One region of the Psychrobacillus sp. FJAT-21963 genome, then DNA from elsewhere that is predicted to be linked to it. Evidence: riboswitches for the same ligand, from Rfam matches in the RefSeq annotation. Region 1 holds a riboswitch; each other region holds the start of a gene.
What was found. A riboswitch is a leader RNA that binds a small molecule or an ion and turns the genes downstream of it on or off. The one in region 1 is predicted to bind S-adenosylmethionine.

Region 1 (3,876 bases):
GGAAGAAGGAGCTGCCACATAAAAAGGGATGTTAAACACTTTTGCTAATAATGCTAAGTTAAGTGTTCCGATTTTATTTGCCGTGTCGCCGTTTTCTGCTATCCGGTCTGCCCCTACAATAATTGCTTCGATTCCTTTTGCTCCGATTGTATGTGCAGCCATGCTGTCTGTTATAAGTGTTACATCCACTCCAGATTGCTGAAGCTCCCACGCAGTTAGCCTTGATCCTTGAAATACAGGTCTAGTTTCACAAGCATAAACTTCAAACTGTTTTCCCCGCTCACTCCCAAGATGGAATGGTGCTAATGCAGTACCATATTTTGCGGTTGCAATTGAACCTGCATTACAAATGGTCATAACTTTTGTTTGACCTTCAAGCAAGGACAACGCATATTCGCCAATATTTCTACAGGATGCTTCGTCTTCTCTATGAATTTTTATAGCTTCCTCTATCAAAAGTTCCTTCGCCTCTTGTACACTTGCTACATTTTCAACAGCACTTCTTAAACGTTCTAGAGCCCAAACTAAATTTACAGCTGTTGGTCTAGATTTAGCTAAATACAAGAAATCCCTGTTGAGTTGCAGATGAAATTCCTCTAATGTATTTGCTTCATACTTTTCGGCTGCTCTAGCCAATCCATATGCAGCGGTAATACCAATTGCTGGTGCACCCCTCACCTTCAGAGTGATAATAGCATCATATACATCTTCTAAAGTATCTAGTGTTAAATACTCAACTACGTGAGGTAATTTTTGCTGATCCAAAATCCGAAATTCTTTGTCGTTCAACTCTATCGATAATGGAATACTCATTTGCGAAACCCCTCTAATAATTCAAATACTTCATCAATTGAATGTATATCTTTGCGTTTTAATATAAGTGCTTCCCCTGTTTGTAAGGTCTGCTTTTTGAATTTAATCCGTTGTTCGTCATCTTCGATACTGTCCAAATCCTTCACATGTGCTAGCCCGATTGTACGACGAATTAATTCACATCCAGCAAAGCCTAGTGTATCTCGGAAAATTTTATCCAAGACATATTCTTTATAGCCATCTGTGTCTTTATAGGAATCGACACTTTTTTTATCCCATAATTCCGAAAATTTAGTCGAAAAGACATCCCAAGTTTGTTTGATATGGGTGACAATAACTCCCCGCTCATCCTCTTCTCTTGTAACATTTTGCACGATTAGATTTGCTAAAAACAATCCAATATCAAAGCCAATAGGTCCATAAAAAGCAAACTCTGGGTCTATTACTTTCGTTTCGGTTTCACTAGCAAAGATGCTCCCTGTATGCAAATCTCCATGTAATAATGCTTCCGCTTCTGTCATGAAGCTATTCTTTAATTTTGCAACCTCTAGCTTTAAGCGCCCGTTATTCCAAATAGTTTCTACGTCTTCTTGCAACAATGCTTCAAAGTCATTTGTTTCATAGTCAAAAAACGGATCTGTAAAAATAAGATCTTCTGTGATTTTACAAAGTTCTGGATTGGAAAACTCTGAAACTAGTTTCTTTTTTTCAAAAGGGTGTAATGCAAAATCAGATGTATGAAATAGTGTTTGAGCTAAATATTCTCCAATATCTTTTGAAAGGTTTGGATATGATTCAAGTTTAATCAACCCTTCACGTGCAATTTTTAAGTGAGATAAATCCTCCATTACCGTAAGCGCAAGATCCTCATCAATTGCATATACGGTCGGAACAAGATTGGCTGCAAATTCAGCATGTTTTTTTAATGCATTTGCTTCAATCACTGCTCGTTTTAACGTTAGTGGCCAACTTTCTCCGACAACCTTTGCGTATGGTAAAGCCTGTTTAATAATAAGACTCTTATCACCGTTCAATTCCTTAATATGAAATACATAGTTAAGATTACCGTCACCTATCTCACGACACTCCAACTCTGTGTCTTGCGGGAAGAAGTTAAGTTCTTTTGCATATAAAATAGCACTTTCTTCTGTTAATGATTCATATTGTCTCTTTGTAGCTGTCGTCATTATTCTCTACCTTTCCGTTTCAAAATAAAAAGCCTCTTTCATAAGAAAGAGGCGTAGAATAAGAGATCTCTCGCCTCTTATCTTTCAGAAAGTTACCTTTCTGATGGAATTAGCACCGTGCCTTAGAAGATTTTCATCTCGGCGCAAAATGCGCCCCGTCTCACAACGGTATTACGGTCGGTTGCTGGGCTTCATCGGGCCATTACCCTCTGCCTGCTCTTGATAAGAGTGCTATTAATTAAAACGTTATACTATTTGAAAATCATCCTAGCATACTCAAAAAACACATGTCAATCATTTTTTAAAAACAAAAAAAATTCTAATAACTATATTGACAATCTTTATATTGCATGAAATAATCATTATTAATTTGACTAACTCAATTGAATAACTTTTTCTTATTTAGAGCAGGTGGAGGGACGAGCCCTATGATACCCGGCAACCGATCCATTATGGACACGGTGCTAATTCTTGCAGTCAGTAGACTGAGAGATAAGAAGTCGTTAATTTTTTAACCTCTTCTTATTTGGAAGAGGTTTTTTATATTTAGAAGGGGCAAGACGCTGCGACATTGACTAAGTTGAAATTTGTTATATAAAGGATTGTGATAATAAATGAGTGGAATTACTACTCTCTATCAGGTTTACGGTAAACCTGGAACTTTTGAAAAAAAAGCAGAAGGAATTGCGCTCGGTTTAACTATAGGATCCTGGACTGATTTGCCGTTACTAGAGCAAGAGCAATTAAAAAAGCATAAAGGAAATGTTATATCGATAACTGAATTTGAAAATAGTCACCATCCGCTAAAACGAGATGAAATCAAAGCAGAGATTAAAATAAACTATCCTAGTGCTAATTTCTCTGCAGATTTACCTGCCATATTAACAACTGTTTTCGGCAAACTATCGCTTGACGGTGAAGTAAAGCTACTAGACTTGGAATTCTCATCAGACCTTTTAGATAATTTCCCAGGACCTAGATTCGGAATTGAAAGTATTCGTAAATTGCTAGGAGTGTATAATCGTCCACTTGTGATGAGTATTTTTAAAGGAGTAATTGGAAGAGATATCAATTACCTATCTGAACAGCTACGTAACCAAGCTCTAGGTGGAGTAGATTTAGTAAAAGATGATGAAATTCTCTTCGAAAACCCCCTTACTCCTTTTGAAAAAAGAATTATTACAGCTAAAGAAGTACTACGTCAGGTGTATGAGGAAACTGGACATCGAACACTTTATGCAGTTAACCTATCTGGGCGGACATCCGATTTAAAATCAAAAGCAAAAAAGGCAAAAGAGCTTGGGGCTGATGCTCTATTATTTAATGTTCATGCATATGGTCTAGATGTACTTCAAGAACTTGTGGAAGATGAAGATATTCAGTTGCCATTCATGGCCCATCCAGCCTATAGTGGTGCTTTTACTTCATCCCCATTTTATGGAGTTTCAACACCACTTTTACTTGGTAAATTGACTCGTTATGCAGGGGCAGATTTTTCATTATTCCCCTCACCATACGGAAGCGTCGCACTGGAGAAAACAGCTGCACTATCACTTGGGGAAGAATTGACGAAAGAAAGTGCAGTAAAACGAACTTTTCCAGTTCCTTCGGCTGGAATTCATCCTGGATTGGTTCCTTTGTTAATCGAAGACTTTGGCATAGACAGCATTATAAATGCAGGTGGTGGAGTGCATGGTCATCCTACTGGCGCTACAGGAGGAGGACTTGCCTTTAGGCAGGCCGTATCAGCAGTCCTTGATGGAATTCCGTATGCTGAAGCAGCAAAACAGTTTCCAGAACTAAAAGCAGCATTGGAACTATGGGGGTAAGCATTATGAGTAAGCTAGTAATCTATTGTGATTTTGATGGGACCATT
Region 2 (3,876 bases), on a different contig from region 1:
AAATTTCTTACCGCTTAGAAAATTAAAAAAACCGAATAATCTCTTACTACTATTGTACAAAACATACAGTAGAGTGTGAAATTATTCGGAGTCAAAATTTAAAGTTGCTCTGGAAAACGGCCAATATCTTATTTTTACTTCTCCAATGACTTCTTCTTGATCTATAAATTGGAAATAACGACTATCTAAACTGGATATCCGATTATCTCCTAACACAAATAACTTGTTTGAAGGAACTTTATTACTTCCAGTCAACTCTTCTAAATCGAAGTCTTCGGTAAAATTTTCTTCCGGATTCTGATATGCAGGATAAGACGCAAGAAATTTTTCTTCTACTTTTTTATTATTTACGTACAATTTATCATTTTCATACTTGATAGTATCACCTGGTAAACCAATGACACGTTTTACATAGTCTTCTTTTTGGTCGCTATGAAAGATCACAATATCCATGCGGTCTATATCAGAAAGCTTACTCACAAATACTTTATCTTTGTCATGAAGTGTAGGCATCATTGATTCCCCGACTACTTCATAGTTCGTTAAAATGAAAGAACGAACAATAAATACTACTAAAATTCCAATGAAAATGGCCACTAACCATTCCAGCAATTCTTTTTGTGTATTACTCAAATCTTTTCTCCTTTTTATTTCGTCTTTCATCGCGAATTGATTTAAAATCTGCATCTACTTTTTTATCAATTTTTTTCTCCACAGCTTTTCCAACAAACCATAGTATAACCATTATTCCAATCATTATTGCTGTTCTTAAGGGTTGTGTAATGAGCGCTTTAATATCGGAACCAATAAAGCTTACCACTAATATCATAATTAGTTTCCCTAAGACAACTGTCCATAAATACGTATTTTTTTTCATATTAGATAGACCCGCAACTATATTCACAAGTGCGGAGGGTGTAAATGGAAAACAAATAAGTAAAAATAATGGTCCGAAACCGTTTCTCTCTACCCATAATATTAATTTTTGAATCTTTTCATGCCTTGTAATAAAACCTAAAACTCTAGCTCGTCCGTATTTTCTAATAACTAAAAATACAGTATAAGCACCTGCAACCGAACCTGCCCAAGATAATAAAAATCCAAACAAAATTCCGTAGGCAGTCACATTCGCCACGATAAAAACTACTAAAGGTAGAAACGGCAAAAATGCTTCAAGAAAAGGTAGTAATAGCCCAAATAGTGGTCCAAGTGCTCGGTAATCTTGTGTTAAATTAGATAAAGTTTCGAATGATAACCAACTTGGCATGGTAACTCTCCTCTTCTATGTATATTTATACTCTTCCCAATTTTCAACTATATAAAACTTTATAGATATAGTATAATTTGTTCACTATCATAATTGAAGGTGGTGAAATTCGACATGAATAATAATTCATTCGTAAAGGGTTTAAAAGCCGGTACGAGTATTGCTATCGGCTATTTTCCAGTTGCATTAACATTTGGTTTATTGGCAAAAACCACTGGACTTTCCATTATTGAAGCAACAGCAATGAGTATTTTTGTTTACGCCGGCGCTGCTCAGTATATGTCACTGACGCTTATAGCAAAAGGTGTTGATCCTATTTTAATCGTTTTAAATACATTTGTCGTGAACATTCGACACTTTTTAATGACGGCTGCACTCAATGAAAAGATGCATAGTGAAAAAAGATGGGTCAAAGGAATATATGCATTTGGGATTACAGATGAATCTTTTTCCGTATTAGCAACTCAAAAAGATGAAAAAATACATACTTCTTTTGCATTTGGTGTTGCGCTTATCGCATATGGTAGTTGGGTTGTATTTACAGCGGTTGGACATGTTATAGGTGCCAATCTACCAGCATTTTTACAAGCGGCCATGTCGATTGCTCTATATGCAATGTTCGTTGGTCTTCTAGTACCCTCTATGCGAGGAAACCGCAAAGTAGTCATGCTGGCCCTCATTGCAGCTATTATAAACGGATTTTTTTACTGGACAGAATTATTATCGACAGGATGGGCTATTTTAGTCGCTACCCTAGCATCCTCTATTTTTGTAGAAATTATATATGCCAATCATCAAAAGAGGACTAGACTACGAGGAAAAAACTTAGCGAAAGGAGCATAATGGAATGGAAGCATGGTATTGGTGGATGCTATTAGGAATGGCTATTGTTACCTATATTCCGCGAGCATTTCCCTTAACTTTTTTAGAAGGCAAAGAATTACCTCCTGTTGTTTCAGGAGTATTACGTAATATTCCATTTGCAGTATTAGGAGCATTAATTTTCCCAGCTATTTTATATGTTCAAGAAGGTAATCTATTATTTGGAATTATTGGAGCCATTGTGGCATTCGCACTTGCCATTATTTTTTCAAATGTAATGGTTGTAGTATTAGTAACAATTGGTGTTTTAGCTGTATATAGTCTTATCTTTTAAATACTACTTGACTGCTAGGAATAAATTACTTAATATTGGAATTAGTTCTTATAAAATTTACATAAAAATATCACTTTCTTATCGAGAGAAACTGAGGGACAGGCCCAATGACGTTTCGGCAGCAGATTCAGAATGAAAACTGTGCCAATTCCTGCAAGCAATTTATGCTTGAAAGATGAGAAAAGAAGGTTTTTCGATCATACGAAGAGCTCTCTTTTTCTTATCATACAAGATAAGATTAGGAGGGTTCTTTTTTGTTATGAATAATAAATGTAAAAGGAGCAGATATAAGTGAGTTTCCTAGTAGAAAAAAGAGACTATCTCCATAAATTAATAGAAGACAACAAGAATGTATATATTCAAATAAGTCATCAAATACATGAAAACCCTGAGATCGGAAACGAAGAATTTTTTGCTAGTTCTACGCTAATTGATTTATTAGAAAGTGCAAATTTTCAAGTCGAAAAAGGAATAGCAGGGCATGAAACGTCTTTCTATGCGATTAAGGATAGCGGTATCGAGGGACCTACTGTTGCTTTTTTAGCAGAATACGACGCTTTACCTTCAATTGGACATGCCGACGGACATAACATTATTGGTACGGCAAGTGTGGCTGCTAGCATCTCTCTAGCAGAAATGCTGAACGAAACCGGTGGAAGAATAATCGTCCTTGGTACTCCCGCAGCAGAAGGTGGATCAAAAGGAAGTTCAAAAGGAAACTTTGTAAGGCTCGGTTATCTAGAAGATGTAGATGTGGCTTTAATAATTAGCCCTTCAAGCAAAACTACTTTAAGTTGCGAAACACTTGCTCTGGAATCATTAGATTTTCATTTTATTGGACAAGCTACTCACCCAACAGCAGCTTCTAATAAAACAATAAATGCATTGGAAGCTGTCGTTCAGTTTTTCAACGGAATCCATGCGCTTCGTTCACAATTACCATCTGATATTAGCATACATGGAATTATTACACATGGAGGTGACTCACCGAACATTATCCCTTTCTTTGCCTCTGCTCGTATTCATGTCAGCGCAAAGAATTGGAAAAAAACAGAGGAAATCTCCGAAAAAGTTCGATTCCTTGCTAACGGAGCAACACTTGTAACAGGAACTTCTGTAAAAATCGAACGTTTTCAAAATGAGGTGCAAGATTTTGTAGTAAATTCAGTGTTAGATGAGGTTATTCATTCGGAATTTGAAGCTATTGGAGAAGTCGTATACACAGAAAGTAAACATTACAATGACTCTACGGATGCTGGAAATATTAGCTACGTAGTACCAACTGCAAGACCATCCATTAAAATTGGACCAGATGATTTAGTCGCCCATACAATAGAATTCCGTGAAGCTGCCAAATCTAAAGCTGCGGATGAAGCACTAATCAAGGGAGCTAAAGTCTTAGCTACAACCGGTTATCGAATATTAACAGATGCAAAACTACTTCATCAAATCA
Region 3 (3,876 bases), on a different contig from region 1:
TTCATGAAGTTGAATACTATATTTAGAGAACATCACTTTATTCGCCGTTATCACATGACATCCCTTATCAATCGCTCTACATAAATAGCTATAAGCTGGTTCCTCGTTCACAATCGCTTCAAACACTACTTGAAGACCTGGAATATTAATAATATCCTCGAAATCGTCTGTTACTAGAATACCAGGCGTTTCAGGTCTTTCTTTTGCCAAATTGTTAATTAAAATCGCACTAATTTCAATATCTAAGCCTAATGATTTTTTTAATTCTTCTCTTTTTTCATTCACAATGTGATAAATTCCTTGGCCGACTGTTCCGAAACCTAGAATTGCTGCTTTTATTTTTGCCATACTTTCTCCTCCAAATGAATTTGCACAATTGAGCTTCCACATTCATATTTAATAAAATCTCTTTCGTAAAATTACGATTGACTATTTTACATATTGTAGACTATTTTAGCCCAATTAACAACAAAATTCTATCTAGAGAGGACATTTGTTTTTCCTACAAGTACTTTATCAAGTGCATTTTGTAAATCCTCTACTGCCTCTAGACCAACAGACAAGCGGATTAAGTCCTCAGTAACACCTGATTTCACTAAGTCTTCAGGAGTTAATTGTTGATGAGTCGTAGAAGCAGGATGAATAATTAATGATTTCGCATCTCCTACGTTTGCTACATGCGACCAAATTTCAATATTATCTATAATATGTCTACCCGCTTCTTTTCCACCCTTTACGCCAAAAGTTAAGATAGAGCCGAAGCCATTGTGTAAATATTTATGTGCAAGTTCATGGGAAGGATGATTTTCCAGGCCTAAATAATTTACCCATTCTACCCCTTCATGGTTTGATAAATAATCTGCAATTTTTAGTGCATTTTCGTTGTGCTTTGGCACACGAAGATGAAGGGTTTCTAAACCTTGTAAAAAAGAAAATGCTGCTTCAGGGCTTAACGAAGGCCCAAAATCTCGAAGCAATTGAACACGTAGTTTTATGGCAAACGCTACGTTCGGAACATCAATACCGTATCGTAGTCCGTGATAGGTTACATCTGGTTCAGTAAAACCAGGGAATTTCTCGGAATTCCAGTCAAAGTTACCACCATCTACAACTACTCCCCCAATTGTTGTTCCATGACCGCCAATCCATTTAGTAGCTGAATGGATAACTATGTGAGCACCGTGTTTAATCGGGTTAGCACCATATGGGCTTGCAAATGTATTATCTACCAACAATGGAACACCGACTTCATTTGCAATTGCTGAAACTTTCTCCACGTCTAGCACATTCAAGCTCGGATTTCCAATAATTTCAGCAAAGAACCCTTTTGTTTTATCCGTTACTGCTGCTCGAAAATTCTCTGGATCAGTAGAATCTACAAATTTTACGTGAATTCCATAACGAGGCAATGTATGTGCGAATAAATTAAATGTACCACCATATAAGTTTTCCGCTGCAATGATTTCATCGCCTGCTCCCGCAATATTCAAAATGGAAAATGCAATTGCCGCCATACCAGAAGAAAGTGCAACAGCAGCCGTTCCTCCTTCAAGTAGAGCAACGCGTTGTTCAAAAACATCTACAGTAGGATTAGTTATACGTGAATAAATATTGCCAGACTCTTTTAATGCAAATAAATCTTGGGCATGGTTTGTATCACGAAATACAAAAGAAGTTGTTTTGTGAATTGGCACTGCTCGTGAACCTGTAACTGGATCTGGTTGCTGACCACCGTGTAAAAGAAGTGTTTCTGGTTGGAAATTTGTCATTTTGAATTCCTCCTAAATAATAGTTTTAGATGGACGCATATGGAGGCGGGAGAGGATTTTGAGAAATACGAAAGCACTTATGTTTAGCCGGAAAACGTATCGTTAATCGGACAAACAACAAAAACCCCTCTTCTTTAAGAAGAGGGGTGCGGTTTCGCATATTCCTCCTCTTATCTTCCAAATTCGCTCGTGAATTTGTAGGATTTAGCACCTTTCCAAGTATAAAACTTGTTGGTTGCCGGGCATCGTAGGGCCTAGTCCCTCCGCCACTCTTGATAAGAGTATTAGATTAGTATTCCATCTTGTTACACAGTATAAGACTCTATTAATCTTTACGTCAAGTACTTTTTATAAAAATTCTGAAACTTCTTTTAGGCTTGTACGTTTAATGTATGGGGGTTACTTTTGGAGGTGTTGTAATGGTAATATGGATTATTTGTATTTCAGTAGTTAGTTATTTAATTGGTTCCATTCATGGTTCAAAGATTGCTCAGTTTTTTAGTGGAATCAATATTAAAGCAGAAGGACTTAAAAACTCAGGTGCTTCTAATGCAGCCATTGTGCTTGGAATGAAATACGGAATACTCGTAGCTTTTATCGATATAATAAAAGGTGTATTGGTTATTACTGGAACACGATTTTTTACGCAGCAATATGGTAACTTTTCAGTATTAGAACAGGATGCACTTCTTTACTTAGCGGGGGCTGCTGTCATTTTAGGTCACAACTTTCCCATTTTCACAGGATTTAAGGGAGGAAAAGGGACAGCTTCTGTAATCGGCATACTTTTTGCAATTTATTGGCCTTTAGGATTGATCGGACTTTTATTATTAATTGGCACAACTTTTTTAACGGACTATTTATTAATTGGAGTATTTGTTTTTTATTTTGTTTTTTTAGGCGAGGCTATATGGTTTTCAGAAGGATATATACCAATTGCAATTGCAAGCTTTTTATTCGTGATGGCACTCATATTGCATATCGAAAACTTTCGTCGTTTAGCTCGTAAGGAAGAGATGAGAATTTCTACTTTTATAAAAAGAAAAAAACCTTCTTTATAAAGAAATGAGTGAATTGGAATGTCTAAAAAAATGAGGTGGATTGTGCTTATCCCTTTATTTGTTCTCGCTTCCAGCGGAGTTGGATTGTGGATGCTAACTAGCAAATGGATGGATGAAGGATTAAACCCTAAAGCTGACGGTTCCAACGATTACGCCATTGTCCTTGGTGCAAAAGTAAAAGAAGGTAATATTCCTTCGCTTGCATTAAAATTCAGATTGGAATCAGCACTTGCGTATGCAAACGAATATCCTCATGTCACCCTGGTACTTTCTGGAGGACAAGGAGACGATGAAGATATTGAGGAAGCGGTCGTAATGAAAAATTTTCTTTTGGAGAATGGGATAGCAGAAGAGAGGCTAATCATTGAAGATCAGTCGACATCTACTTATGAAAACTTGTTGTTTTCTAAAGAGCTTTTGCCAGATAACGTAAAGTCTATAACGATCATTACGAGTGACTATCACCTACAGCGAGCAAAAATACTTGCCAAAAAGCTAGAATGGAAAACGGACGTGGTAGCAGCACAGACCCCCGAAGTGGTAGAAGCGAAAGTACGCTTACGTGAGCGCGCCGCACTTTTAAAGACCTATATTGTTGGGAAATAACTCCGAATCCCTCGGAGTTATTTTTTATATCTGCAACAATTACAAATACATCTTGAAATACGAGTTCCTTGTTTACAGCCCTACTTCCTGGTTAGAAATGCATTGTCTCCCCACTTGTTACGAATCCATGTATCTACTTTATAGCCATGTCAAATCACTTCTAGTGTTACATCAAACATTATGTTTTAGCTATATAATCTAAATGTAGCTGTACTATATGCAATCAAGTCACCTTGCATAGCTAGATAATGTATTATATTTTCTATAAAAGAATTTTTCATCCAAAACCAAAGATTATATATGTAAAGTAATTTCTCCAAATATAATTAAAAGGCTTCCTCGTTTATTAGGAAGCCTTTCTGGGTCACTCTTTCTTCGTATGATACCCTTTAGTGCCAAATGGTTGTAATTGCTCCATCCATTTGTTTAAAAGTTTTTCT
Region 4 (3,876 bases), on a different contig from region 1:
TAGGTTTTAAAGAAGAAGAGTTTGAACATATTTGGAAAAGCATATAAAGTTGCTTGTTTTTACAATTGAAATGTGTGAATATTATAGAGGAATGTATATTTTTTTGAGAGGGGTATAACATGAGCACACCTAAAGAATTAAAATACTCAGAAGAGCATGAATGGGTAAAAACAGAAGACGGTAAAGTACGTATTGGAATTACACATTTTGCACAATCAGAACTTGGGGATATCGTGTTTGTCGAGCTTCCACAAGTAGGAGACGATATTAAAGCTGGAGATCCTTTCGGAAGTGTAGAATCAGTTAAAACTGTTTCTGAACTGTATGCTCCGATCAGCGGTAAAGTAGTAGAAGTAAACGCTGATTTAGAAGACAGCCCTGAATATGTAAACGAATCTCCGTATGAAAATGCATGGATGATCGTAGTTGAGCCTTCTGACGTAGCAGAAGTGGATGCACTATTATCTGCAGAACAATACGAAGAGTTAATTCAAGAATAATGGATTTAAAAAGGCGCCGGTTATTTACTGGCGCTTTTTCATATACTAGTATATATAATGTGCTGGGAGAGAAGCTGATGGCTAAGGTATTTAGTGAAAAAGTAATTCTTGTTGAAGGTAGATCAGATAAACTGAAACTTTTAACCATTCTTGCTGAAGCAACTGAAATTGTTTGTACGAATGGCACTATTTCTAATGTTAAATTAGAAGAAATCTTAAGTCCTTTAGAAGAATTGCCCATATATGCTTTTTTAGACTCCGATAAATCAGGAGAACAAATACGATCGGTAGTTAGAAAGGTATATCCAGAAGCAATTCATCTATATACGAATCCTGTATATGGTGAAGTTGCAAATACCCCGCTTGATGTTTTGGCTTCTATCTTACAACGTGCTAAGATTAAGGTGAAAAAAGAATTTTTAACATAGGATGATGTTTGTGAATGAATGGTCTCGAGAGGAATGGGAGCAAGCTAAAAATGCTCCTAGTCTTTCTCTTTTATATATTTACACCCCAATGTGTGGGACATGCCAAGTTGCCTCTAAAATGATGAAGGTACTTAAAGAAATTGTACAGTTTCCAGTTGGACAGGCAAATATAAATTATATGAAAGATTTAGCGATGGATTATGAAATTGAAAGTGTGCCATGTCTTTTAATTGCAAAAGAAGGAATTGTTTATAAAAAGGTTTATGCTTTCCAATCAATTCCTTATCTTTTAGATGTTATAAAAAGTGTTGACGACACCGAATTATCATGATAGAATTCGATTTATTGATAACAATTGAATAGTGTCGCTCTTATTAAGAGAGGTGGAGGGAAGTGCCCGATGAAACCCAGCAACCGTCATGTAAATGAAATGGTGCCAAATCACTCAAAGCGTAAAAAATGCTTTGGAAAATGAGAGAATGGATGACTGTTATTTTGAATGATAACATACACCCCTTCTGCTCTTTTGCAGAAGGGGTTTTTTGATAGTAATAGTACTATCTATACAGGAGGGAAGATTTACGTGATTAGCTTGAAAGATATTTCAAAAAAGTTTAGTACGAAGCAAGGTACCATTGTAGCTGTTGACAATGTAAATCTTACAATTAAGCAAGGTGAGATTTTTGGAATTATTGGATATAGTGGTGCAGGAAAAAGTACTTTAATCAGATTGTTGAATGGATTAGAAAAGCCGACTTCAGGACAAATTGTTGTAAATGATAAAGAAATTACATCAATTTCAGAAGGTAAGCTTCGACAAGTAAGACATAAAGTAAGCATGATTTTTCAGCATTTCAATCTTTTGTGGTCAAGAACTGTTGCAGAAAACATAGCTTTTCCTTTGGAAATCGCAGGAGTACCTAAAGAACAAAGAGCTACTCGTGTAAAAGAATTGATTGAGTTAGTAGGTTTAGAAGGCCGAGGAGATTATTATCCTTCTCAATTATCCGGTGGCCAAAAGCAACGGGTAGGAATTGCTCGAGCATTAGCAAACCGCCCAGAAGTGTTGCTTTGTGATGAAGCTACATCTGCACTTGACCCAGAAACAACGGATTCCATATTAGATTTACTGATTAGTATTAACGAAAGATTAGGTTTGACCATTGTACTAATTACGCATGAAATGCAGGTTATTCAAAAGATTTGTAATCGAGTAGCAGTAATGGAGAACGGACATGTGGTAGAGGAAGGGGACGTGCTGGAAGTTTTCCAAAATCCCCAACAGCCCATAACAAAGAGATTTGTTACGCAAGTTTCTGAAAATAATCAATCTCAGCAGACGATTCAAAATTTACAAGAACTATATCCAAATGGCAAACTCATCAAGCTTGTTTTTGTTGGAGACCAAACGGAACAGCCAATTCTATCTAGACTCATTAAACAATTTGATTTGGAATTGAATATAGTTCAAGGAAATATTACACATACGAAAAGTGGAGCTTATGGAACATTGATTCTTCAGATTGACGGTGATGCATCGGCAATCGATAAAGCAATTCTATTTATTCACGAACAAAAAGTACACACAGAGGTGATCAACAATGATTAATACTTTATTTCCAAATGTTGATTGGCCAAAAATGTGGGAAGCGACAATGGAAACTCTTTATATGACTGCAGTTTCTACTTTATTAACATTTGTATTTGGTCTTGCACTAGGATTACTTTTGTTTTTAACAAGTCCGCATCAAGCATGGGCCAATAAACTAACAAATTGGTTGACGGGAGCATTTACTAATATCTTTCGATCGATACCATTTATTATTTTAATCATATTGCTTATTCCATTTACGAAATTACTTTTAGGTACTATTCGTGGACCAAATGCTGCGTTTCCAGCTCTTGTTATTGGAGCTGCTCCATTTTATGCACGAATGGTTTTAATTGGATTAAGAGAAATAGATAAAGGTGTGCTTGAAGCAGCTAAATCGATGGGGGCTAAAACTTCTACTATTATATGGAAGGTTTTATTACCAGAATCGATGCCAGCATTAGTCTCTGGTATTACAGTTACTTGTATATCACTAGTTGGATATACGGCAATGGCGGGAATTATTGGTGCAGGCGGCTTAGGTACGTTAGCATTCTTAGATGGGTTCCAACGCAGTAGAGAAGATGTAACGCTTGTTGCAACCATTTTAATACTCATTGTAGTATTTATTATTCAATGGATTGGCGACGCGATAACAACAAAGATAGACAAGAGATAACTGGTGTTAACGAGATAACTCGATCACATATAAAATTGGGGAATTAGAGAAGGAGAGAAATTAGATGAAAAAGTTTTTAGCAGGAGCATTATTATCCGTTAGTGCATTAACACTAGCTGCTTGTGGTGGAGAAGAAGAAGATAGTAAATTAGTAGTAGGAGCTTCAAACGTTCCTCATGCTGAGATATTAGAACAAGCTAAACCATTATTAGAAGAACAAGGTATTGAACTTACTATCGAAACTTACCAAGACTATGTTTTACCAAACCAAGATTTAGATTCAGGAGACTTGGATGCTAACTTCTTCCAACACATCCCTTATTTTGAAGGACAAAAAGAAGAATTTGGATACGATTTTGAAAATGCAGGTGGAATCCATATTGAGCCAATCGGTTTATATTCTAAAAAATATGGTTCTATTGAAGAATTACCAGAAGGTGCAACGATCTTAATGAGTAACTCTGTTGCAGACCATGGTCGTGTATTAGCAATGTTAGAGGCTCAAGGTTTAATCAAATTAGCTGAAGGTGTTGATAAAACAGCAGCTGAATTAACGGATATTGTAGAGAATCCAAAAAATCTTGAATTTGACGCTAACTATGAAGCTGCATTATTAGTGCAACTGTATGAAAATGAAGAAGGCGATGCAGTACTAATCAATTCAAACTATGCATTAGA

Region 2: linked by a shared signal. The riboswitch ahead of AN959_RS01185 (M20 family metallopeptidase) and the one ahead of mtnK (S-methyl-5-thioribose kinase) in region 1 are both predicted to bind S-adenosylmethionine.
Region 3: linked by a shared signal. The riboswitch ahead of AN959_RS05485 (O-acetylhomoserine aminocarboxypropyltransferase/cysteine synthase family protein) and the one ahead of mtnK (S-methyl-5-thioribose kinase) in region 1 are both predicted to bind S-adenosylmethionine.
Region 4: linked by a shared signal. The riboswitch ahead of AN959_RS17790 (methionine ABC transporter ATP-binding protein) and the one ahead of mtnK (S-methyl-5-thioribose kinase) in region 1 are both predicted to bind S-adenosylmethionine.

What each region holds. Positions count from the first base shown of each region.
Region 1 is NZ_LJIY01000005.1:140,830-144,705, forward strand. It holds gene mtnA (S-methyl-5-thioribose-1-phosphate isomerase) at 1-813, opposite strand, end outside; gene mtnK (S-methyl-5-thioribose kinase) at 810-2,000, opposite strand; SAM riboswitch class I at 2,075-2,229, opposite strand; SAM riboswitch class I at 2,396-2,499, shown strand; gene mtnW (2,3-diketo-5-methylthiopentyl-1-phosphate enolase) at 2,615-3,829, shown strand; gene AN959_RS13140 (2-hydroxy-3-keto-5-methylthiopentenyl-1-phosphate phosphatase) at 3,835-3,876, shown strand, end outside.
Region 2 is NZ_LJIY01000001.1:244,941-248,816, forward strand. It holds gene lepB (signal peptidase I) at 82-633, opposite strand; gene AN959_RS01170 (TVP38/TMEM64 family protein) at 626-1,267, opposite strand; gene AN959_RS01175 (AzlC family ABC transporter permease) at 1,382-2,110, shown strand; gene AN959_RS01180 (AzlD domain-containing protein) at 2,115-2,423, shown strand; SAM riboswitch class I at 2,499-2,605, shown strand; gene AN959_RS01185 (M20 family metallopeptidase) at 2,715-3,876, shown strand, end outside.
Region 3 is NZ_LJIY01000001.1:1,136,682-1,140,557, forward strand. It holds gene AN959_RS05480 (homoserine dehydrogenase) at 1-348, opposite strand, end outside; gene AN959_RS05485 (O-acetylhomoserine aminocarboxypropyltransferase/cysteine synthase family protein) at 477-1,769, opposite strand; SAM riboswitch class I at 1,937-2,051, opposite strand; gene AN959_RS05490 (glycerol-3-phosphate acyltransferase) at 2,189-2,830, shown strand; gene AN959_RS05495 (YdcF family protein) at 2,849-3,436, shown strand; gene AN959_RS05500 (GIY-YIG nuclease family protein) at 3,801-3,876, opposite strand, start outside.
Region 4 is NZ_LJIY01000009.1:243,181-247,056, forward strand. It holds gene AN959_RS17770 (arsenate reductase family protein) at 1-47, shown strand, start outside; gene gcvH (glycine cleavage system protein GcvH) at 120-500, shown strand; gene AN959_RS17780 (toprim domain-containing protein) at 578-928, shown strand; gene AN959_RS17785 (thioredoxin family protein) at 939-1,259, shown strand; SAM riboswitch class I at 1,297-1,406, shown strand; gene AN959_RS17790 (methionine ABC transporter ATP-binding protein) at 1,512-2,537, shown strand; gene AN959_RS17795 (methionine ABC transporter permease) at 2,530-3,198, shown strand; gene AN959_RS17800 (MetQ/NlpA family ABC transporter substrate-binding protein) at 3,263-3,876, shown strand, end outside.